DNA from 4 places in the Microbacterium jejuense genome. Region 2 is predicted to be linked to each of the others. Evidence: predicted binding sites of a transcription regulator. Region 2 holds the regulator's gene; each other region holds the start of a gene.
The links. The regulator LexA, encoded in region 2, represses DNA repair genes until DNA is damaged. The targets are predictions, from matches to a motif close to TCGAACANNTGTTCGA.

Region 1 (5,496 bases), on a different contig from region 2:
GTATTTATAAGTACGATCGTTCGTATTCATCGAATCGGAGCATCATGAATCCCGCACTCCGCCTGCCGGCAGCAGCCGTCCGCACCGCCGGAGCGATCTCTCCGCACGCGGGCGCCGCCGTCGCGATGCCGTTCTTCGCGCATGTCGCAAAACCCCGCCCGGTGCACGCCGATGACGCGCCCACCATGTCGCTCGCACGCCGACGCCGCGTGCGCATCCCCGGAATCGGCCGGCGCGGCGTCGACGTGGTGGTCTACGAATGGGGGAGCGGCCCCCGGACCGTCGTGCTCTCGCACGGGTGGCTCGGGCGGGCGAGCCAGTTCTCGGCGCTGGTGCGTGAACTGGTCGCCGAGGGGTACCGTGTCGTCTCGTTCGACGGCCCGGCCCACGGCGACTCGGACGGCCGGCACATGTACCTCGTCGACTGGCTCGACGTCTTCGCCGAGCTGCAGCAGCGGCATGGCCGCTTCGACGCGATCGTCGGCCACTCGTTCGGCGGGCTCGCGGCGCTCGTCGGCGTCGCCGGAGGAGTGGATGCCGCCCGCGTCGTCACGATCTCGACACTGGCCGACGCGGACGAGCTGCTGCGGCAGTTCCAGCGCCGGCTGGGGCTGTCCGACGCCGTGACGGCGCGGCTGCGGGAGCGTTTCGCCGCTCGGTACTTCGCGGGCGATCCCGACCCGTTCGCCTGGCTGTCGGCGGTTCGGCGACCGCTGCCCGCCGAGATGCCGCTGCTGGCGCTTCACGACGAGGGGGACCGGTATGTGTCGTTCGGCGAGTCCGAGCGGGTCGTATCGGCGAACCCCGGCGCGCGGCTCGTGCCGACACTCGGCCTCGGCCACAACCGCATCCTGGCCGCCGATGGGGTGCTCGACGCCGTGGTGGAGTTCGTGACCGCGGACGCCGCTCACGTGGCACGCGCACCGCTCCCCGGCGCGAGTGCCCCCGCCGGCCACCGCGGCGCTCGAGTGGCGCAGGTTGCCGGTTCCCGGGCGTGAGGCGGCACTCTGCGCCACATGAACGGCCGGGAGCCGGCGAGTAGCGCGGTTCCGGTGGCGATGGTGGCTGCTACACGAGGCCGGTGATCACCATGTGCGCCACTCGAACGCTCACGCCTGCGGACCTGAGGCACAATCGGAGGGTGCTGATCCGGTCTGCCAAGGAAGTGCTCACGACCGGCGGCGTGATCGCGTCGGTGGTTGCGGCACTCGCCGGCGCGGGGATGCTGTGGCTCGTCGCGGTGATGGTCGTGCAGACGGTCCATGACGGCACGGGCCTGTTCGAGATGGTCGGCATCGCGCGCCCCACGCCGCTGTGGCTGGGGATCATCGCCCTCTGCCTGCTCTCGTACGCGGGCGTCGCCTTCATCGTCGACGGCATCGGCTACCTCATCCGTGCCGCCCGGGGCGAGCTGCCACGCCCCGCGGGCGACCTCCGTGCCCGCCGGGAGCACGCGCGTCGCAAGGCGTCGCGGCATCAGCGGCAGGTGTGGGCGCGGTCTGCCGAGGCGAACCGGCAGCGCGACGCCGGCGAGTAGCGCACCGGAGCCGACCGCCCGTCGTGCCTCAGAAGAGCCGCGTGGATGCCTCGTCCGCCGCGCTCCGAACCCCCGGGCCCGCGGCACGCAAGCCCGCCGCGGCACGACCTCGCGAGGTTGTGATGATGGGCGGCGCCGCCCTGGCGTCGGCGCGGGACGCGAGACCGGCGACCGGACCCCCGCGTACGGTGTCGTCTTCGGCGTGCCCGTCGAGCCCGTGCACGCGCAGCAGCGGCCGCACCCGCTTCGCCAGCCATGATCGGTAGGCCTTGGGGGCGGTCGCGGTCGCACCGGGGTACAGGCCCCGGTATGACGAGACGAGCTCGGGATGCCGCTCCGCCAGCCACTGCAGGAACCACTGCTTCGCGCCGGGGCGCAGGTGCAGCGCGCCGTACACGACCCGTACTGCGCCGGCGGCCTTGATGCGGGTGAGCGCGTGGTCGATCGCGGCGATCGAGTCGGTGAGGTGGGGGATGATCGGCATCAGGAACACCGTCACGCGGAACCCTGCCTCGGTCGCCGCCCGCACCGTCTCGAGCCGGGCCGTCGCGTTGGGCGTGCCGGGCTCGATGAGGTGCTGCAGCTCGTCGTCGAACACGGCGATCGACATCGCGAGCGACACGTGCACCTCGCGGGCAGCCTCCTGCAGCAGCGGCAGGTCGCGCCGGAGCAGCGTGCCCTTGGTCAGGATCGAGAACGGCGTGCCCGACTCGGTGAGGGCCGACACGATGCCCGGCATGAGCTTGTAGCGCCCCTCGGCCCGCTGGTACGGGTCGGTGTTCGTGCCGAGCATGACAGGTTCGTGCTGCCAGCTGCCGCGCCGCAGCTCTCGGCCGAGCACCTCGGCCACGTTGACCTTGACGACCACCTGCGTGTCGAAGTCCCGCCCCGCGTCGAGCTCCAGGTACTCGTGCGTCCCGCGAGCGAAACAGTATACACACGCATGAGAGCAGCCCCGGTACGGATTCACGGTCCAGTCGAACGGCATCGCGGACGCGCTCGGCACGTGGTTGAGGGCGGACTTGCACAGCACCTCGTGGAACGTCACCCCGGCGAACTCGGGTGTCGTGACCGACCGCACCAGACCGTTGAGCTGCTCCATGCCGGGCAGGGCGGCCGCATCCGCCACGCCCAGTTCCTGCCCCTGCCACCGCATGCATCCATGAGAACAAAGCTTCGAACTTAAGTCAAGAGTGGCGCCGACAGAATAGAACACCGCGCGGAGGGATGCTGTGCGCCTGGCCAAATCCTGCCGTCGCGGCCAGAATGGCAGACGTGACGGAGCCTGGCGGGCTCGCCACCCCCCGAGCCGCCCCCGAGACTCGTCGCGCCGCCCGAGCGATGCGCGAAGAGGCCGAGCGGCGTGCCCGCGCGAGCACGCACCCTGTCGGCGAGGACGCTGTCCGCCGGGCCTCGCTCGACGCGGATCGGCTGACCGCCGAGGTCCCGATGCCGTCGCCGACCGACACCGTGCCGCTGTTCACCGTCGACACCGCGCCGGTGCTGACGGTCGGCCCGATGCCGATGGCCGACACCGGGCCGCCGGCATCCCTTGCTCCGCCGGGCGCCCCCGCAGCGCCGGCCCTCCCGCAGACCGTCGCCCCCGCAGTGCCGATCACCCCGACGTCGGCCGACGACGCACCGTCCCCCGTGCTCGGCGATCTCGTGACCGAGGTCGTGACCCCGGCGCGCCATGTGCGACCCCGCCGGATGACACGACGCATCGCCCTGGTGGCGGGCCTCGCGACCGGTGCGGCGCTGCTGCTCGGCTCGTCGGCCGCAGTGACCGCGATCATGGCGCCGCCGACCGAGCAGGCCGACACCGCGGCCGCCCTGTCGGTCGCGCCGCCCGTCGTCGAGCAGCTGCCGGTGCCCGATGTCGAGCAGTCGCCGCCGGCTGCCGACCTGTGCACGCTCTCGACGTTCGCGAGCGCGCTGCAGGCGGGCGACGACGAGGGCGCGGTGATCGCCGCCGGCGGGGGCGAGGCGTTCCGCGCCGCGGTCGTGGACGGGCGTGCGCCGTGCGTGGACCTCAGCGATTCGTCGCGCATCTGGACCGTGCTCGACAAGCACCGCCCGGCCAACCCGCTCGAGTACCGGCCGAACAGCCTCGTGCTGCCGGACGGGGTGCGCAACATCGAGGGCGGCGCACTGCGCGCCGACGCCGCCGGTGCGCTCTCGGCGCTCGTGACGGCGGCGCGCGATGCCGGCGTCGGCGAGATCGCGCTGGAGAGCGGGTTCCGTTCGTACCAGACCCAGCAGGTGACGTACGGGCGCCACTTCGCCGAGCGCGGCGAACGTGCCGACCTGGTGAGCGCGCGGCCCGGGTACAGCGAGCATCAGCTGGGCCTCAGCGCCGACGTCGTGGCGTGCGCGGGGAGCTGCACGAGCCTCGACGGTCTCGCGGCCTCGCCCCAGGGCCAGTGGGTGGCGGCCCACGCGTGGGAGCACGGCTGGATCGTGCGCTACGTCGAGGGGGCGACGCCGGTCACGGGCTACACGCCCGAGCCGTGGCACCTGCGATACGTGGGGCCCGAGCTCGCCAAGGCGTACCACGACGGCGGCTGGACCTCGCTCGAGGAGTTCTTCGGGCTCGAGGCCGCGCCGGCCTACCTCGGCTGACCGCTCACGTCGTGTGCGGGACGCCGCCCACCTGCATCCCCGGGTGGTCGCGCTCGAGCGAAACGCCCTCTAGGTCGACGTTGGGGATGACGCGGTCGAGCCAGCGCGGCAGCCACCATGCCGAGCGGCCGAGCAGGTGCATCAGGGCCGGCATGAGCAGCATCCGCACGACGAACGCGTCCAACAGCACGCCGAACGCGAGCCCGAAGCCGATCGACCGGATCATCGTGGACTGCGAGAAGATGAACCCGCCGAAGACCGAGACCATGATGAACGCGGCCGCGGTCACCACCGACCGGCCGGCGCGGAACCCCTGCGCGACGGCCAGCTTCGCCGACGATCCGTGGACGTAGGCCTCCCGCATGCCGGACGCCAGGAAGAGCTGGTAGTCCATGGCGAGTCCGAAGAGGATGCCGACCAGGATGACCGGCAGGAAGCTCAGGATGGGACCCGTGCTGTCCAGCCCGATCAGCGACGCGCCCCAGCCGTACTGGAACACGCCGACGATGAGCCCGTAGGTCGCGAACAGCGACAGCACGAAGCCGCCGGTCGCGATGATCGGCACGAGGAGCGAGCGGAACACCATCACCATGATGAGGAACGACAGGCCGACCACCACGAGCAGATAGATCGGCAGCGCATCGCTGAGGGCCTGCGAGATGTCGATGTTGCTCGCCGCCTGACCGGCGACGCCCAGGGTGAGGTCGCCGTCGACGGGCGGCAGGGCGCGGATGTCCTGCACCAGCTGCTCGGTCGACTCGCTGTTGGGGCCCTCCTCGGGCACCACCTGGAAGGCGAGGAGCGTGCCGTCGTCGGAGGTCGCGATCGGTGCGACCGCCGCGACGTCGTCGAGGTCAGCGAGCTGCTGCGCGACCGCGACCTGGGTCGCGACGAGGTCGTCGTCGCTGATCGGATCGGATGCCGTCGCCGTGACGAGCAGCGGGCCGTTCGCGCCGGCGCCGAACTCCTCCTCGATGATCTGGAAAGCCTGGTAGCTGGTCGATCCGGCCGGCTCGCTCCCGCCGTCGGGGAGTCCGAGCCGCATCGACAGAGACGGGATGGCGATGACCAGCAGCGCGACGACCGTGCCGAGCACCGTGAGGATCGCGCGGAGGTTCGACATCGGCTTGATCTGCTGGGGCGCCTTCGCCGGTGCGGTCTCCACGCCGATCGCGGCCTGCTTGCGACGCGACAGCAGTCGCATGCCCAAGAGCCCAAGGATGGCCGGAGCCAGGCTGATCGCGACGAGCACGGCCACCGCGACGCACACCGCGCCGACGGTTCCCATGAGGCCCAGGAACGGGATGCCCGTGACGTTGAGCGCGAGCAGTGCGACG
Region 2 (5,496 bases):
CGACGAGGTGGATCCACTCCGCCCCCTGACGGGCGAAGTCCAGCGCGGCGTCGACGGGGTCGCCGTAGCTCGTCTCGGTTCCTGCCTCACCCTGGGTGAGGCGGACCGCCTTGCCGTCTGCGACGTCGACGGCGGGCAGGAGGACAAGCTTGGGCGTAGACGCGAAATCGTTCATGTTTTCCTGGCTGATCAAGTCATGTGCGTGCGGACGGGGTCACGCGCGGCGGGCGCCGGCGCGGACGGGCACGAGTTCAGAGGGTAGCTGCGCGGAGCCCGTCGATCCAATTCGTCAGAAGCCGGATGCCCGCATCGCCCGACTTCTCGGGGTGGAACTGCGTGGCCGACAGCGGCCCGTTCTCGACCGCCGCGAGGAACGGCGTGCCGTAGTCGCACCACGTCAGCACCGGCTCGGGGAACGGCGGCTGGACCTCCAGCAGCCACTTCTGCGCACCGAACGAGTGCACGAAGTAGAACCGCTCGTCCTCGATGCCGCGGAACAGCCGCGATCCGTCGCCCGCCTGCACCGTGTTCCAGCCCATGTGCGGCAGGACCGGTGCATCGAGCTCGGTGACCACGCCCGGCCACTCGCCGAGGCCCTCGGTGTCGACCGCGCGTTCCACGCCGCGCTCGAAGAAGATCTGCATGCCGACGCACACCCCCAGCACGGCGCGCCCGCCGGCCAGCCGCCGCTCGATGAGCTCGTCGCCGCGGCTCGCCCGGAGCGCCTCGGCCACGGCGCGGAACGCCCCGACGCCCGGCACGAACAGGCCGTCGGCATCCATCACGAGTCCGCGGTCGGAGGTGAGCCGCGCGTCCGCCCCTGCGGCGATGAGCGCCTTGACGGCGGAGTGCACGTTGCCCGACCCGTAGTCGAGCACCGCCACGACCGGCTTGTCGCCCTCGTTGCGGGCGTCGTCGTCGGTCACAGCGCACCCTTCGTGCTCGGGATGCCGTCCACCAGCGGATCGAGGGCCTTGGCCTGGCGGAACGCGCGCGCGAACGCCTTGTACTCCGCCTCGGCGATGTGGTGCGGGTCACGCCCTGCGAGGACGTTGACGTGGACGGTGAGGGCCGCGTTGAACGAGATCGCCTCGAACGTGTGGCGTACGAGTGAGCCGGTGAAGTGCCCGCCGATGAGGTGGTGCTCGAAGCCTGCCGGCTCGCCGGTGTGCACGAGGTACGGTCGGCCGCTGATGTCGACGACGGCCTGCGCGAGCGCCTCGTCCAGCGGGACCAGCGCGTCGCCGTAGCGCGAGATCCCCGACTTGTCGCCCAGGGCCTCGCGGATCGCCTGACCGAGCACGATCGAGATGTCTTCGACGGTGTGGTGCGCGTCGATGTCGGTGTCGCCCGACGCGCGCACCGTCAGGTCGGTCAGCGAGTGCTTCGCGAAGGCGGTCAGCAAGTGGTCGAAGAAGGGCACCGTCGAGTCGATGCGGCTGCGGCCGGTGCCGTCGAGGTCGAGGTCGAGCTCGACCGTGGACTCGCTGGTCGCGCGCCGGAGGGATGCGGTGCGAGGTGCGGCGCTCATGCGGCCGATCCTACCGAGGCGAGGGCGTCGAGGAACGCCGTGGTCTCGCCCGCGGTGCCTGCCGTGACCCGCAGGTGGTGCGGGATCCCGACGTCGCGGATGAGCACGCCCTGGTCGTACAGCGCCTGCCAGGTCTCGGCGGGGTAGTCGACGTCGCCGAACAGCACGAAGTTCGTCCACGACTCGTGCGGCCTGTAGCCCAGGGCCTCGACTGTCGCCGTGATGCGGTCGCGCTGGGCGACGATCTCGTCGACCATGCCGAGCATCACCGGCGCGTGCCGCAGTGCAGCCGACGCGGCGGCCTGCGTGAGCGCGCTCAGGTGGTACGGCAGGCGGACGAGTCGCAGCGCATCGATCAGCGCGGGATCGGCGGCGAGGTAGCCGACGCGGGCGCCGGCGAACGCGAACGCCTTGCTCATGGTGCGCGAGACCACGAGGCGCTCGCGCCCGGGCAGCAGGGTGAGGGCCGAACGCGCGTCGGCGGGCGCGAACTCGAAGTACGCCTCGTCGACGATCACGATGCCGTCGGTCGCCTCGTACACCGCCTCGACCACGTCGAGACCCAGCGGAGTGCCGGTCGGGTTGTTCGGCGCACACAGGAACACGACGTCGGGTGCGGCGTCGGCGACCTGCGCGGCGGCGTCGGACGCGCTGACCGTGTAGTCGTCGGAACGGGTGCCCGACACCCACTGGGCGCCGGTGCCGCGCGTGAGCAGCGGATACATGGAGTACGTGGGCGAGAAGCCGAAGGCGGTGCGCCCCGGTCCTGCGAAGGCCTGCAGGATGTGCTGCAGCACCTCGTTGGAGCCGTTGGCCGCCCAGATCTGGTCGCGGGTCAGGCCGTGCCCGAGATAGTCGGCGAAGCCCTCACGCAGAGCCGTGAATTCGCGGTCGGGGTAGCGGTTGACATCGCGCAGTGCACGGGCGATCGAATCGAGGATGTCGTCGGCGACGTCCTGCGGAACGGGATGCGTGTTCTCGTTGACGTTCAGGGCCACGGGGAGCGGGGCCTGCGGGGCGCCGTAGGGCTTCTGCCCACGGAGGTCGGCGCGTAAAGGGAGGTCTTCGAGACGTGCACTCACCCCTCCCATGGTAGAGCGGTGCGGGGTCGCCGAACCCCAGGTGACGAAGAGCGACCGACCGCTCGCGCTCTGGCTCAGTGCTCGTCGGCGTACTGCGCGGGGATGGCCAGTCGCTGGCCGGCCTGCACCGACACGCCGGTCAGCGCGTTGAGCCGCGCGATCTGGTCGACGACATCACGGGGGTCGTGCCCGGGAGCGACCTCTTCGGCGATCGACCACAGCGTGTCGCCCGCCGACACGAGCACGGTCTCGAACGAGTCGACCGGAGTGCCGCTGTCGCGCGAGGCGAGGGCCGCACCGCCGCCCAGCGCGAGAGCGGCGCCCAGCGCCACGAGCGCGGGCAGCGCGGCCAGCAGAGCGAGGACCCGGCGACCGCGGACGGTCAGCCGGAGACGCGTGGCACGGGCCGGCGCGGCGACGGGCGACGGGAAGCTGATCGCGGTCATGCTGTTCTCCTCCTGCTGGGGAGAGATTCGCATCCCCCGCTCGGCCGGGAGCGGGGAATCCGAACCTCTTTTCCGAAGCTATCTTCGATTCTCAACGATGTCAACAGTCGATTCCGATGCATATCCGTCGAACGCGACACGCGGCGGGGTTGTTCCCCTCAGCGCATGGATCCGGATACGGTTTCGATAAGAGAACCCCACCACGGGCCTCCGACATTCGAAGAAACAGCGCTCGACGACGCAGCGCAGGACGGAGCCGGACATGAGCGACGCGGCCGGTCGCGACAAGCCACAGACCCGACGACGCAAGAGCCTCAGCGACAAGCAGCTCGCGATCCTCGAGGTGATCCAGCGCTCCATCGCCCGTCACGGCTACCCGCCGAGCATGCGCGAGATCGGCGACGCCGTCGGCCTGAAGTCGCTGTCCAGCGTCACGCACCAGCTCAACCAGCTCGAGCTCAGCGGATACCTCCGCCGCGACGCGGGCAAGACCCGCGCGATGGAGGTGCTGATCGACCTGCCCGGCGCATCCACCGAGAACCCGGCCGACACGGCGCCCGCGCTGGGCGACGCGGCGCTGGTGCCCCTGGTCGGACGGATCGCCGCCGGCGTGCCCATCACGGCCGAGCAGCAGGTGGAGGAGATCTTCCCCCTCCCCCGTCAGCTCGTCGGCAAGGGCGACCTGTTCATGCTGAAGGTGTCGGGCGAGTCGATGATCGACGCGGCCATCTGCGACGGCGACTGGGTCGTCGTCCGCTCCCAGGCCACGGCCGACAACGGCGACATCGTCGCCGCGATGCTCGACGGCGAGGCGACAGTCAAGACGTTCCGCCAGCGCGACGGCCACACCTGGCTGCTCCCGCGCAACTCCGCGTTCGAGCCGATCCTGGGCGACGAGGCCGTCGTGCTGGGCAAGGTCGTCGCGGTCCTGCGCGCGGTCTGACGCCGCGGCCCCTCGCAAGCCCCGGCGCTTTCGACGGCAGACGGAGCGGGAGGTGGCGGGATGTCGTCTGCAAGCGCTATAAGGGGGGAATGACCGCCGATGCGACCACCGCCGACGACACCGCCGCGCTGCGTGCGAGGCTCGAAGCCCTCGAGGCCGAGAACGCCCGCCTGAGAGCGACGACCGACGAGGACGCGACCCCCGCGTCGGACGAGCGGCTGAAGGGCTCCCGCTGGCGGGCGTTCTTCTCGGCACTGTGCATCGTGCTGGCGACGATCCTCGTGCCCACGTCGATCGTCGGCGCGTGGGCGCGCAGCGAACTTGTGGACGAAGAGACGTTCGTGGCCACGCTGGCGCCGCTCGCGCAGGACCCGCACGTGCAGAACCTCATCATCTCGGAGGCGATGGACGCGGTCGACGCGAAGGTCGACTTCACCGAGATCACCGGCAACGTGATCGACGGGATCTCTGACCTCGGTCTGGGCCCGCGTGCCGCCGCCGCCCTCAAGCTGCTGCAGCAGCCGGCGGCCGACGGGCTGCACAATCTGGTCGAGACCGGCGTCACGCGCGTCGTGCAGTCCGATGCGTTCGCGGACGTGTGGACGACCGCGGTCCGCGCGGCGCACCGCGCGCTCGTGACGACCGCCACCTCGGACGGCGCCGGCGTCTTCGTGCTGACAGACGAGGGCCTGGGCATGAAGCTCGGGCCGATCATCGAGCAGGTCAAACAGAAGCTGGTCGACAGCGGTGTGGGGGTGGCATCCCTCATCCCCGCGGTCGACAAGACGATCATCATCGGCGACGGGTCGGCGGTCAGCACGATCCGCACCGTGTACGCGATCGCCGACGTCGCCGGTTGGTGGCTGCCCTTCATCACCATCGGCCTCTTCGTCGCCGGCATCCTGATCGCGCGTCGCCGCCCGGTCGCCGTGCTCGGAACCGGCATCGCCCTGTTCATCGGCGGGGCGGCGCTGGCATCGACGTTCTCGGTCGGCACGCTCGTCGTGGCCAATGCCGCCAGCCAGCTCGACCTGTCGGTGTCGGCACTCGACGTCATCTACAACGCGCTCGTCGACGACATGCACCGCACGGCGCTGATCGTGGCTCTGCTGGGCGTGCTGATCGCCGTGATCGGATGGGTCAGCGGTCGCTGGAAGCCCGCGCGCCGCTTCCGCGGGTTCGTCAGCGGTCTGAACGCGAGCGCCCGCGCCGCACTGGCCGCGCGCGGCCTGGACACCGGCCGGTTCGGGGTCTGGATGGGCCGTCAGCGCGTGCTGGTGCGCGCCATCGTGATCGTGCTCGCCGTCATCTGGCTGATGGCGCTGCGTCCCCTCTCGGGTGGCGACGTCGCCCTCGTGGTGATCGTCGCACTCGTGGTCGCCTGGGTGCTCGAGCTGCTGCAGAAGCGGCCCGACGACGCGGCGCGCGCCGCCGCGGCGCGGCGCTCCGACGACGCGTCCGCGGCGGAGGGCGCCTCGGCGTCGGCGTCCGACG
Region 3 (5,496 bases), on a different contig from region 2:
CGGGCGTACCGCGCTCATCGTGCTCGACAACTGCGAACACGTGTCGGCAGAGGCCGCCGTCGTCGCCCTCGATCTGCTGCGCGGCGCCCCGGGCACGCGCATCCTCGCGACCAGCCGCGAACCGCTCGGGCTCGCGGGCGAGGCGTTCGTCGACCTCGGGCCGCTGCCCGAGAGCGACGCGCGGGAGCTGTTCGCCCGTCGCGTGCGCGCCGCGCGCGGCACCCCGCCGGGTCCCGAGGACGCCGAGGCCGTCGAGCGCATCGTGACGCGCCTCGACGGACTGCCGCTCGCGCTCGAGCTCGCCGCGGCGAAGGCCCGCACCCTCACGATCGGCGAGATCGACGCCGGCCTCGACGACCGCTTCGCCCTGCTGGCCACCGGCCCGCGCGCGATCGAGGCACGCCATCAGACGCTGCGCGCGCTCATCGACTGGAGCTGGGAGACGCTCACCGGTGACGAGCGCACCGCCCTGCTTGCGGCCGCCGTGTTCCCCGACGGCATCGGTGCGGGCGACATCGCGATCGTCGCGAGGGCCTTCGGAGTGGATGCCTCGTCCTTCGACGCCCTCGTCGACAAGTCGCTGCTGCACCGCTCCGAACGGCGCCTGCGGATGCTCGAGACAGTGCGCGAGTACGGCATCGATCGTCTGCGTGGGGAGGGGCGCGAGGGGGAGTTCCGCGGCATCCAGGCCCGCGCGATGGTCGAGCTCGCCACGCGCGAGGACGCCCGGCTGCGCGGCCCCGCGGTGCGAGAGGGACTGGCGTGGTTCGACGCCGACGACGAGAACCTCAGCGCGGCGCTGCGCACCTGCGCCGAGCAGCCCGGCCTGGAGGATGTCGGACTGCGGCTCGTCCGCGCGAACCTGTGGACGTGGCTCATGCGCGAGCGCTTCGAGGAGCTCGCCGGCGGCATCACGCGGTTCTTCGACGTCGCAGGATCGCTCGACTCCGAGCCCGCGGTCGTCGTGCGCGGCGTTGGCCTGCTCGCCCGCGCGTTCGACATCAGCCGGCGCGAGACCGACCGCCTCGCACCGGCGGAGGCGGGGAACGGCGACCTGCTCTCCGACACGGGCACGCCCGGTGCGGCACTGGCGCTCCTCGAAAGCGAATCGCCCGCGGTCATCGCTGCCGCCGCGGTGCACCGCAGCGAACTGTCGGCCGTCGTCGGGCCGCTGCTGCGCGGTGTCGCCGCGACCGCGCGCGACACCCCGCCGGGCCGCCCCTGGCCGCGCGCCACCGTGATCGACGGCGACGGGCTCGCCGACGCTCCCGAGTGGTCGCAGGCGTTCGTCAGCATGATGCGTTCGGCGATCGCGCAGAACAGCGGCGACACCGTCACGCTCGGTGTCGAGAGCGAGCGGTCGCTCGAGGCCTTCCTGCGGCTGGGCGACGTGTGGGGCGCGGCGTTCGCCAGCCAGATGCGCTCGGAATGGCTGCAGCTGGCCGGCCGACTCGAAGAGGCGCTCGAGGTGGCCGACACCTCGACGGAGGCGCTCACGGGGCTCACCTCGACGGCGGACCTCGTGCAGCAGCGCGCGCAGAGCATCGGACTGCTGCTGCGGCTCGGCCGCATCGACGAGGCCCGTGTCCGCCTCGAGCAGACCGAGAAGCTGGCGCGCGACAAGGAGTCGCCGCAGGGCATCGCGCAGGCCGAGATGAGCGCCGCGACCATCGAGATCGCGGTCGGCGACGGCGCGGCCGCGCTGCGTCATCTCGACCAGGTCGACGCCGATGCGATGCCGTCGTTCCCCGACCAGCTCGTCGCGTGGGCCCGCTCCAAGCGGGCGCAGGCGCTCGTGCTGCTGGACCGGGACGACGAGGCCGCGGCCGCACTCCGCTCGGCACTGCCCGCGGCCGTCAGCAGCGGCGACCACCCGATCGTGTCGGACGTGGCGATCTCGATCGCGGGGTGGCTGGCGGCCGAAGGACGCAAGGCCGATGCCGTCCGCGCGCTGGCCGCCGCCGCCCGTATCCGCGGCGGCGTCGATGCCCAGGAGCCGTTCCTGCGGGTGCTGCGCGAGCGCCTGGGCACCGACGCACTCGATCCCACTGCGGCCGCCTCGCCCGGCGCGATCCCCGATCCTGAGGAGTCCGCGGCGCAGCCCGACGCCGCGTCGAGCGCCGAGGAGGCGACGGCCGAAGCGGAGCGTGAGGTCGCGGTGCTCAGGGCACTGCTCGCGTGATCTGTAGGGCGCGTTGCGTGTAGCCCGCATACCGCAGTGCGGCTCAGAAGGGAGCGTCCCCGACATACGGCATCGAAAGCAGCCGCTCATACGTCCGGGACGGCACGAACTGCACCACCGACGGCGGCCGGTCGAGGTACCGGCGCCCAGTGGGGCTGAACCACTCGAGCACTCCGCCGCCGGCCTGCCGCACCCGCCAGGCCGTCGCGTGCTTGACGGTGTGATGCCTAGGGCAGAAGTGAGCGAGGTTGCACTCCGAGGTGGTACCGCCCTTGGCGTGATCGAGTGTGTGATCGACGTCGCAGCGGGACGGCCGTCGCGTGCATCCGGGAAAGCGGCACCGCTCATCGCGCGCGCGGAGAAATCTTCGAAGCTCGGCGCTCGGTCGGTAACGATCGACGGCCATCGGCAGACCGGTGTGCGGGTGGTACATCACGCGATCCCAGCCAGGCGCGCCGGCGGCGAGCTCCCGCGCCATCTCGTTGTCGATGGGTCCGTACCCGGTGAGCAGCGCCGGCTCGTCGTCCTTCCCCGCGGCGGTGAGCACCGGAACGGTGATCTGCACCTCCGCGCGGATCGACGCGAGCGCGCCGCCGGCACCGTGCGCGGCGGGCGCCCCGGTCAGAAGCAGGTCCGCGAAGATGTCGGCGCGCAGTTCATCACGGGACCGCTGCTCGGCTCCCGGAGCCGTCGACAGCTCGGCGGCGCACTCACCCTCGTCGCTCCGGTCTGCGGGAACGGCCTCGTCGACGGTGGACAGCGGAGGTTCGCTGCCCTCCACGGGTCGTTCGGGTCCGACCTCGCCCGCGGCGTCGGGCACGGCATCCAGACCCACCGCAACGACAGCAGCCGCTGCCGCCGCGCGATCCGCCTCGTCCTCGATCTCAGCCATCTGCGTCAGCCGATCGAGGATCGCATACGCGAGCACGGCCGGCAGGTCGGCGAGCAGCCTCGCCATGCCATCCTCGAGGTCGATCACGCGGACGCGGCGAGTGCTGTGTGCACGCCGTTGCAGCTCAGCCGCCATCTCGGGGTCGATGCGCGCCGCAACGATGCGGGCGATCGCACGCAGCCGCGGGGGCGTCTCGAACTCGGCGGCCTCTAGCAGGATCCGCTCGTACTCGCCACGCATGGTCTCGTCGAGCAGCCCCACGCCGCAATCGACGATGGCCGCCGCGTGCGCGTGATCGATGCCACCCTCGGCGAGCGCGCGGTGCGTCTCTGCGAATCCGTCGACCAGGCTGCTCGCCGCCGACATGCGCGCCTGCACGGAGCGGTCGCTCAGGCGCATCGCGGCACCCAGTTCGCTCGATACCTCCCGCAGCGCGAGGTCGTGCACGGTGCTGCGCCCCATAAGCCGTCGTTCGCCCTCTCGTGCCCTCACGATGTCGGCGGCATCCGCCAGCAGACGAGCTTCTTCAGCCTGCAACCGGGCGATCTGCACCCGCGCCGCCTGCACATCTGAGACCACGCGCTCCAGCGCACTCCAGGTGCCGTCGCCGGTGCCGATCTGGTGCCCCACCATGTCTCCTCTCGAAACGCGCGTCAGCGCGACGAAGGATCAAACGAAACGTGGGCACGAGTTCGATCTCATTCCAGCATAGAACAAAGATTCGATATCGACAAGAGTCGCTCGGCCTGCACGAACTCGCCGACGAACCGTCAGGCCGCAGAGAGCGGGCGCGACCACGCGACTTCCCGGCCCAGCTGCCCGGTCTGCTGGAACAGCCGCACCTGATGCGCGTCCGCCAGCGCCGCGGCAAGCTCGTCACGATCCGCCGATTCGAACCCGAGGGATCGCCAGAACGGGCCCGACCGGCGGCTGAACAGCCACGCCCTGCTCGCACCCTCCTCGACCGCACGATCAAGCGCGAAACTCGCGAGGGCACTGCCGCGCCCACGGGAACGCCGCGTCGGGCTGACCGCGACGCTGCGGATCAGCGCGTGGTGACCGTCGCGGCTGATTTCGTAGCCGGTGCTACCGACGATCGCGCCGGTCTCATCGCGCTCGATCCACAACCGCACGCTCGCCGCGTTCAGGCCGCTCAGCGTGAGATCGACCTCATGGAGGAACGCCGTCAGCGCTGGGACATCGTCCGGCCGGCACCGCTCAGGATCCACCGGCCAAGTCAACCATCCGCCGCCGTCCGGCCGTGACGAACCGCGCAGCCCATGGGCGGCCGGACCCGCGACATGAGTCGACGGGGTGCTGCCATCCGATACCCCCATCCGATGAAAGGGCCGGCGGGAGCGCGTGCGATCGGCGCGCCTGGGGGACGCCGGAAGGGCCGAGGCCATCGGCCCCGGCCCTTCCGCACGCCTCAGCCGGCGGCATCCGTCGCTCACGCCTTGCGCATGTAGGCGCGCACCGTGAGCGGCGCGAACACCGCGACGATGATCGCGGCGCCCAGCAGCGCGACGAAGACGTCACCGGTCACGACGCCGTCGTTGACGAGCGAGCGCACCGCGGTCACCAGGTGCGAGACCGGGTTGACGTTCACGAACCACTGCAGCCAGTCGGGCATGGTGTCGGCCGGCACGAAGGCGTTCGACAGGAACGTGAGCGGGAACAGGATGAGCATCGAGATGCCCTGCACGCTCGACGCGGTGCGTGCGATGACGCCGAAGAAGGCGAAGATCCAGCTCATCGCCCACGAGCAGGCGATCACGAGCAGGCCCGCGGTGACCACGCCGCCGAGCCCGCCACCGGGGCGGAAGCCCATGATGAAGCCCATGACGAACGTGATGGTCGTCGCGATCGTGTAGCGGAGGGTGTCGGCCAGGAGCGCGCCCGACAGCGGCGCGATGCGCGCGATCGGCAGCGAGCGGAACCTGTCGAACACGCCTTTGTCCATGTCTTCGCGCAGCTGCACGCCGGTCACGACCGAGGTCGTGATGACAGTCTGCACGAGGATGCCGGGGATGATGATCGGCAGGTAGCTCGCGACGTCGCCGGCGATCGCGCCGCCGAAGATGTACGTGAACATCAGCGTGAAGATGATCGGCTGCACCGTCACGTCGACGAGCTGCTCGGGCGTGCGGCGGATCTTGAGGATGCCGCGCCAGGCCATGGTGAGCGTGTTCTGCACCGTCAGCGCGAGGCTCGAGCGGTTCGACAGCTGCCGGTCGGCGACCGGCACGATGGGGGTGGCGATCGCGGTCATGCGCGAGCTCCTTCCAGTTCGTCGGCCGTCGCGTGGGCGGCCTCGTCGTCTTCCGGCACGCCCTTGCCGGTCAGGGTGAGGAACACCTCGTCGAGCGTCGGCTGCTGGACGCTCAGCTCTTCGAGGTGCAGGTCGGCCGCGCGGAACGCG
Region 4 (5,496 bases), on a different contig from region 2:
GCCGATGCCGGATCAGATCGCGCCGCGCCGCCCGCCGGCGCTCGATGATCGCCCGCCCGCGCCGATCGTGTACCGGCCCGTGTCGAGTTCGTACGTGGGGGAGTTGGGACGGCCGCTGCCCGAGCCGACCGCGCGCAACGTTCCGGCGCGGATCTCGCTGGTGCTGATCCCGCTGGCGGCGGCCGGCGGTGCGTCGGTCGTGCTGTGGTGGGCGGATGCCGCACCGACAGTGGCGGGCGTCGTGGCGCTGGTGAGCCTGACGCTGGCCGTTGCGGCGTTCTTCCTGGCGATCGGCGGGCTGGTCGTCTCGGTGCAGCGTCCGACGCAGAAGGCGGCGTCGGTCGTGGCGCTCGTGCTGTCGACCGGGCTGGTCGTGTGGCTGGGCGTTGTGACGGTCACGCACGCGCTGGCGACGATCGGCAGCTGACGCCCTGAACGAGGGCGCACAGGCGCAGAACGTCCGCCCCGGATGGTCAGCGCAGGCGTCCGACGTGTGCCGGGTCGGGCACCGCGGGGCCGCCGGTGGGGCGGCGGTGGTCGGTGTCGCCGCCGCCGACGCGGTTGCTGCGCTCGGTGAGGGCGACGAGGGCGAGGTGGCGGTCGGCGGTCCAGCAGATGAGGCGGCCGCGATGGTCCTTCGTGCGGCTCAGGATGCCGGCATCCACCAGTTCCGTCAGGGCGCGGTGTGCGGCGACGGTCGAGACGCCGTGCGTGAGCGCGACGGAGTCGATGGTCGGGACGGGGTCTGCGGCGAGCGAGGCGAGGATGCGCAGCACGACCGCGTCGCGGCGGGGTGTGGCGGGTGAGACTCCGCGGCTGCGGCGGTAGGCGATGAGCTCGTCGAGAGTCTGCTCGTCGAGGCGGGCGACGTCGGCGGCGAGTTGCACGGCATTGGCGGCGGCGCGTTCGGTGGCCTGCGCGAAGCCGATGATCCAGTCGTCGAGGCGTGGCGGGTCGGCGCGGAACGCGGTGAGTCCTGCGAGGTAGGCGTCGGTGTCGCCGGCGAAGACGGTGCTGATGGGGATGAGGATGCCGCGCAGAGCGTCCGCGCGGTGCAGGACGGTGTGGATGAGCGCGCGGCCGGTGCGGCCGTTGCCGTCGATGAACGGGTGGATGGTCTCGAACTGCGCGTGCGCGATGGCGGCGCGGACAACCGGGTTGCCGCTCGTCTCGGTGACGAAGTCCGCGAGATCGTCGACGAGCCGGGGGACCTCGGACTCGGGCGGCGGGATGAAGTCGGCGCGCAGCGGGCTCCACCCGGGGCCGCCGACCCAGTTCTGCTCGGCGCGCAGTCCGGGCGGCAGGGTGGGCTCGATGACGTGCTGCAGGGTGATGATGTCGTCGGCGGTGACGGGGCGGTCGCGGTCGGCGAGGGCGGCGATCGCGGCCTCGGTGGCGCGGACGTTGCCGACGACGTCGAGGGCGACACGACTGCCGGTGTCGAGCGTCTCGGCGATCGCGAGCCGTTTCGGCGTGATGCGGTTGCCTTCGATCCACGACGACGAGATGCTCTCGGAACGGATCAGCAGGTGATTCAGATAGGCGCCGTGCGCGCCGATGCGTTCGTCGGCGCGGGCGAGCACCGCGAGCGCGTCTTCGGCGGCACCCTGCGCTTCGGGTCCGATCGCGGGGAGCGTGCGGCCGAGCTCGTCGGGGACGAACGCGAGATACCGCCCCGCCGCGCGGTCGCGCCGGCCCAGGTGGGTGGCGTCGCGGGCATCCCACAGGCGTTCGACGAAGGTGGGCACGGTGCACCTCCTAGCGTTGACGAGCGATGCGCGTGATTAACTTTAACGATAGTAACGTTAATCAAGGGAGCGTGGGCCGAAAGGTTGTGGGCTCCACCGCCCGATCGGAATGGCATCGTTCGGAACGGTGCCGGTCAGAACGGCGCGGGTTCGACCGGCACCGTCAGGTGCGTCGGCGTGACCCACCACCGAGCCCCGGTCGTCTCGTCGCGATAGAGCATCGTCTTGCTCTTGGTCTTGACCACGTGATGGCTGTGGCAGAGCGGTGCGAGATTCGCATCCGACGTGGTGCCCCCGTATTGCCAGTCCAGCCGATGGTCGATGTCGCAGTCGCGCGCGAGGCGCATGCAGCCGGGACCGATGCACATCGGATCTCGCACCCCGAGCCATCGTCGCAGTGCCTTGGGCACTCGATAGGTCTTGCGATCGACGTCGAGCACGGTTCCCGTGACCGGATGGGTCAGTATTCGGACCCAGGAGGATGCCTCGCCCGCGAGCCGTCGCGCGGTCTCGGTGTCGATCGGCCCGTAGCCGTCGAGCGTGGCCGGTTCGTCGCCCTCGCCCAGCAGCGTCATCACTGGAACCGTGATCGCGACCGACACGCGGTCCTGACGGCGCCGGACCGGAGCGGCAGCGGTCGTGTGCGCAGCGGGGTGCCCGCACGTCGCGCACGGCGTGACGCCGGTGCTGGACGCGGCCCCGGCGTCTGTGGCGGCCTCGGCAGCCGCGTCGCGAACCTCACTCGTGGCGAAGAGCGCAGCAGCGCCGGCTTTTCCACTCGCCATGCCCGAAACCCCAGCTGCGCCCGAAACCCCACCTGCGCCCGAATCCTCGACTGTGCCGGCATCCACTCTCGCGTCCGTCCCGGCGAGTTCGGCGTCGCCGTCGAGCAGCAGGTCCATCGCGACGTCGGCGCGCAGCTGTGCGAGCGTCCGCTGCTCGTCGGGCTGCGCGTGCAGATGCCGGGCCTGCGCGTCGATGCGGCGGTACGACCGGTGCAGGCCCACGGCGGAGCCGAAGACGCTGAGCGTCGCCATGCCGTCGGGCTCGCCGGTGAGCCACATGGTGCGGTCGGCCTTCGCTCGTTCGTGGCGCACATCGATGTGCTCGGGATGCACGCGTTCGCGGACGATGCGCGCCCGCAGCCGGAACCTTCCGGGCGACTGCGTGCGGGCGGCGTGCTCGACCGCGTCGTCGAAGGCGGCCCAGCTCTCAGGGGCTTCGGCGGGAAGCGTCGCCGCATGCTGCGCGGCGGTGCCGGCGTTCTGCTCCGACACGCCACCCGAACAGAACGCTGCCCACGTCCGCGGGCACCGTTCGCGCAGCGTGTCGGCGTCGTGTGCGCGGCGCCGGATCATCGCCTCCGACAGCCCGAGACGCACTGAGAGGTCGAGGACGGCGGCCCGCTCGGCGACATCGCGACGTTCGGCACGCACCTGCGCGGGGGAGCGGTCCTGCGGATCGCGCCACAGCGGATCGAGCGTCGGATCAGGGCCGACCCATGGGTCGGGGCAGGCTGCGGCATCCGTCAGGATCGCCGCGATGGCGGCGTACTGGTCGGCGATCATCATGCGCGTCCGCACGCTCAGGCCTTCGAGAGCGACAGCCGCGACGGAGTGCGCCTCGCCGGTGGACTGCAGCGTGAACAGCGCGTCGTCCGGATGCGTGGGGTCGGCGTCGTCCCACGGCTCGGGCTCGTACAACCAGTCCGATGAGTGCTCAGCGCGCCACTCGAGGTCGCCCTCGGGGTTCGTTGATCCGCTCATGCATCGAACCTACCAGATCTCATGCAAGATTAGAAGATAAGTACGAGATCTGAAAGCGGGATTGCCTGAGAATTTGGCACCAGGGCGATGTCTGACCCTGTCGCTAGCATTGACGCAATTGAGCGTAGCTTCGACAGCAATCGTATATTTATACGAGAGGATCCTTGCCCCGTCCTCACCCGGAATGATGTTCGCGCCGCGTAAGCAGCTGGGCGAGCCCCACGCGCGTGATCGCCACCGAACCGAGCATCGATGGGCCCGAAGCGGGCATGTTCTGCTCCGCGTCATCCCTGCTGTTCGAGGTCGACGGCCAGCACGAGTTGCTGCAGTCGGGCCTTCACGCGCCCGAGTGAGCGCGTCCGCCCGAGGATCGCCACGATGCTCACCAGGTCGCGCAGATTCTCCGTGAGCCAGTCCGGATGCTCGAGCACCGGCGGCACGGGGCGTCTGTCCTTCTCGCGCAGGAGTCCGCCGATCTGACACAGCGCGACCCGGAAGCCCTCGACCGGGTGCACGCCGACGAAATCGGGGAGCGGCGTGAACCGGGCTTCGGACGAGACGGCCCTGCGATCGGCATCCGTCACCGTCACGCTGATCGGGATACTGACGTCGATCGAGATGCCGGTGGTGCGGAGGGTCAGGCTGTTCGTGTCGAGCTCCCACACGATCGAGAGAGGCGTGCCGCCGCGGGTCACGGTCCGCGCGCCATGGGCGCGCGGGGTGGCCGTGATCGGGACGCCGTCGATCGACCAGGTCACGGTGACCTTCTCGGGGGCGCTGGAGGCATTCTGGTCTGTGCGGCCCGAGCCTCCGAGCCCGTCGGTCGACACGGTCAGCACCGTCGTGGTCTGGTAGATCCAGGTCGCGCTGCGCGCGGTGCCGCACTTCCCGAAGTCGATGACTTCCGGCACGTCGCGCGACCCGCTGATCTCGGACGAATCGTTCCGCCAGAGCCGGATCGACGGGGCGACATCGGGCTCGACGCGCACGTCGACGCGTCCGTCGTCTCTGACACCGCTCACGCGCACGCGGTAACCGCTGTCATCGATTCGCAGGTCCCGGTCCACGCCTTGCGGCACAGGGACCATGCCGCGCCACCACACGTGCGTGCCCATGTTCTTGGCAGTCGTGCGGGTCCAGACCACCACGCCGGGCTCGCAGTCGCCCTGCCCCGGGGTGAGGCCGGAGTCCCACTCCGACGGCTTGCCGGCCACGGCCGCGGGGCTGCCCGCACGGTACTCGACGTAGATGCGGTCAGGGCAGGACCCGTCGGGTCGCGCCGGCGGGTCGACGACAAGCAGCTGGATGCCGGGCACGGCGCCGAGCGTCGGAGCCAGGGGCGCCGCAGCAGTGGTCTGCGCGCCACTGAGCACGACCTCGCGGAACAGGTCGGGGCGGAACCACTCCTTGCGGTGGTGGTGCAGGAGCGCGCGCGAGAGGGCGGGCCCGGTGGCGACGCCGTGGGCATGCGGCACGAACGTCGCGTTGCCTGCGGCATCCACTCCGTGGATGAAGGTCTGCGGCCAGCCGGCGGCATCGGGGGTGTTGAAGATCGGGACCGCGCCGGCGAAGTTCTGGGCCGACATGATGTCGACCGGGGCGCCGTACGCGTGGTCGTGGAACACCTCGTTCGTCGTGGTGCCGGGAACGAGTGTGTCGAAGGTGTAGACGCCGTAGCTGTGGTCGAAGGCCAGCTGGTGCCCGATCTCGTGCGCCAGGAAGGTGCGGTTGTTGTCCCAGTACGTGTTGTGGACGGTGAACGGCATCGCCTTGCCGCCGAGCGCGAGCTCGCCGCTGCCGGAGTCTTGAAGGCTGCCGTCGACGAAGACGGTCACCGAGTCGTACTGCGACCAGTCGACTTTGCCGACCTCGCGGGTCGCGCAGCGGGCGGTGACGTAGCGGTACGCCTCTCCTTTCGCGGCGGAGTCGTCGATCTCGGCCTTCGTCGGCGCGAACGTGACCGCCGGCAGGTAGTCGAACAC

Region 1: ABEA46_RS10705 (Rv2578c family radical SAM protein) is a predicted target of LexA. The motif match lies at 2,702-2,717, and genes of this name have one in related genera.
Region 3: ABEA46_RS01775 (HNH endonuclease signature motif containing protein) is a predicted target of LexA. The motif match lies at 3,784-3,799, and genes of this name have one in related genera.
Region 4: ABEA46_RS19875 (HNH endonuclease signature motif containing protein) is a predicted target of LexA. The motif match lies at 3,655-3,670, and genes of this name have one in related genera.

Annotation. Positions count from the first base shown of each region.
Region 1 is NZ_BAABLG010000005.1:216,436-221,931, forward strand. Features, by position in the region: gene ABEA46_RS10695 (alpha/beta fold hydrolase) at 45-998, shown strand; gene ABEA46_RS10700 (hypothetical protein) at 1,142-1,537, shown strand; gene ABEA46_RS10705 (Rv2578c family radical SAM protein) at 1,566-2,693, opposite strand; gene ABEA46_RS10710 (M15 family metallopeptidase) at 2,813-4,159, shown strand; gene ABEA46_RS10715 (MMPL family transporter) at 4,164-5,496, opposite strand, start outside.
Region 2 is NZ_BAABLG010000012.1:30,288-35,783, forward strand. Features, by position in the region: gene priA (bifunctional 1-(5-phosphoribosyl)-5-((5-phosphoribosylamino)methylideneamino)imidazole-4-carboxamide isomerase/phosphoribosylanthranilate isomerase PriA) at 1-175, opposite strand, end outside; gene hisH (imidazole glycerol phosphate synthase subunit HisH) at 252-926, opposite strand; gene hisB (imidazoleglycerol-phosphate dehydratase HisB) at 923-1,531, opposite strand; gene ABEA46_RS17580 (histidinol-phosphate transaminase) at 1,528-2,622, opposite strand; gene ABEA46_RS17585 (LysM peptidoglycan-binding domain-containing protein) at 2,688-3,059, opposite strand; gene lexA (transcriptional repressor LexA) at 3,322-4,002, shown strand; gene ABEA46_RS17595 (hypothetical protein) at 4,092-5,496, shown strand, end outside.
Region 3 is NZ_BAABLG010000001.1:402,878-408,373, reverse strand. Features, by position in the region: gene ABEA46_RS01780 (ATP-binding protein) at 1-2,182, shown strand, start outside; gene ABEA46_RS01775 (HNH endonuclease signature motif containing protein) at 2,226-3,707, opposite strand; gene ABEA46_RS01770 (GNAT family N-acetyltransferase) at 3,845-4,303, opposite strand; gene ABEA46_RS01765 (ABC transporter permease) at 4,525-5,346, opposite strand; gene ABEA46_RS01760 (ATP-binding cassette domain-containing protein) at 5,343-5,496, opposite strand, start outside.
Region 4 is NZ_BAABLG010000013.1:187,987-193,482, reverse strand. Features, by position in the region: gene ABEA46_RS19885 (hypothetical protein) at 1-427, shown strand, start outside; gene ABEA46_RS19880 (Fic family protein) at 474-1,748, opposite strand; gene ABEA46_RS19875 (HNH endonuclease signature motif containing protein) at 1,883-3,514, opposite strand; gene ABEA46_RS19870 (hypothetical protein) at 3,799-5,496, opposite strand, start outside.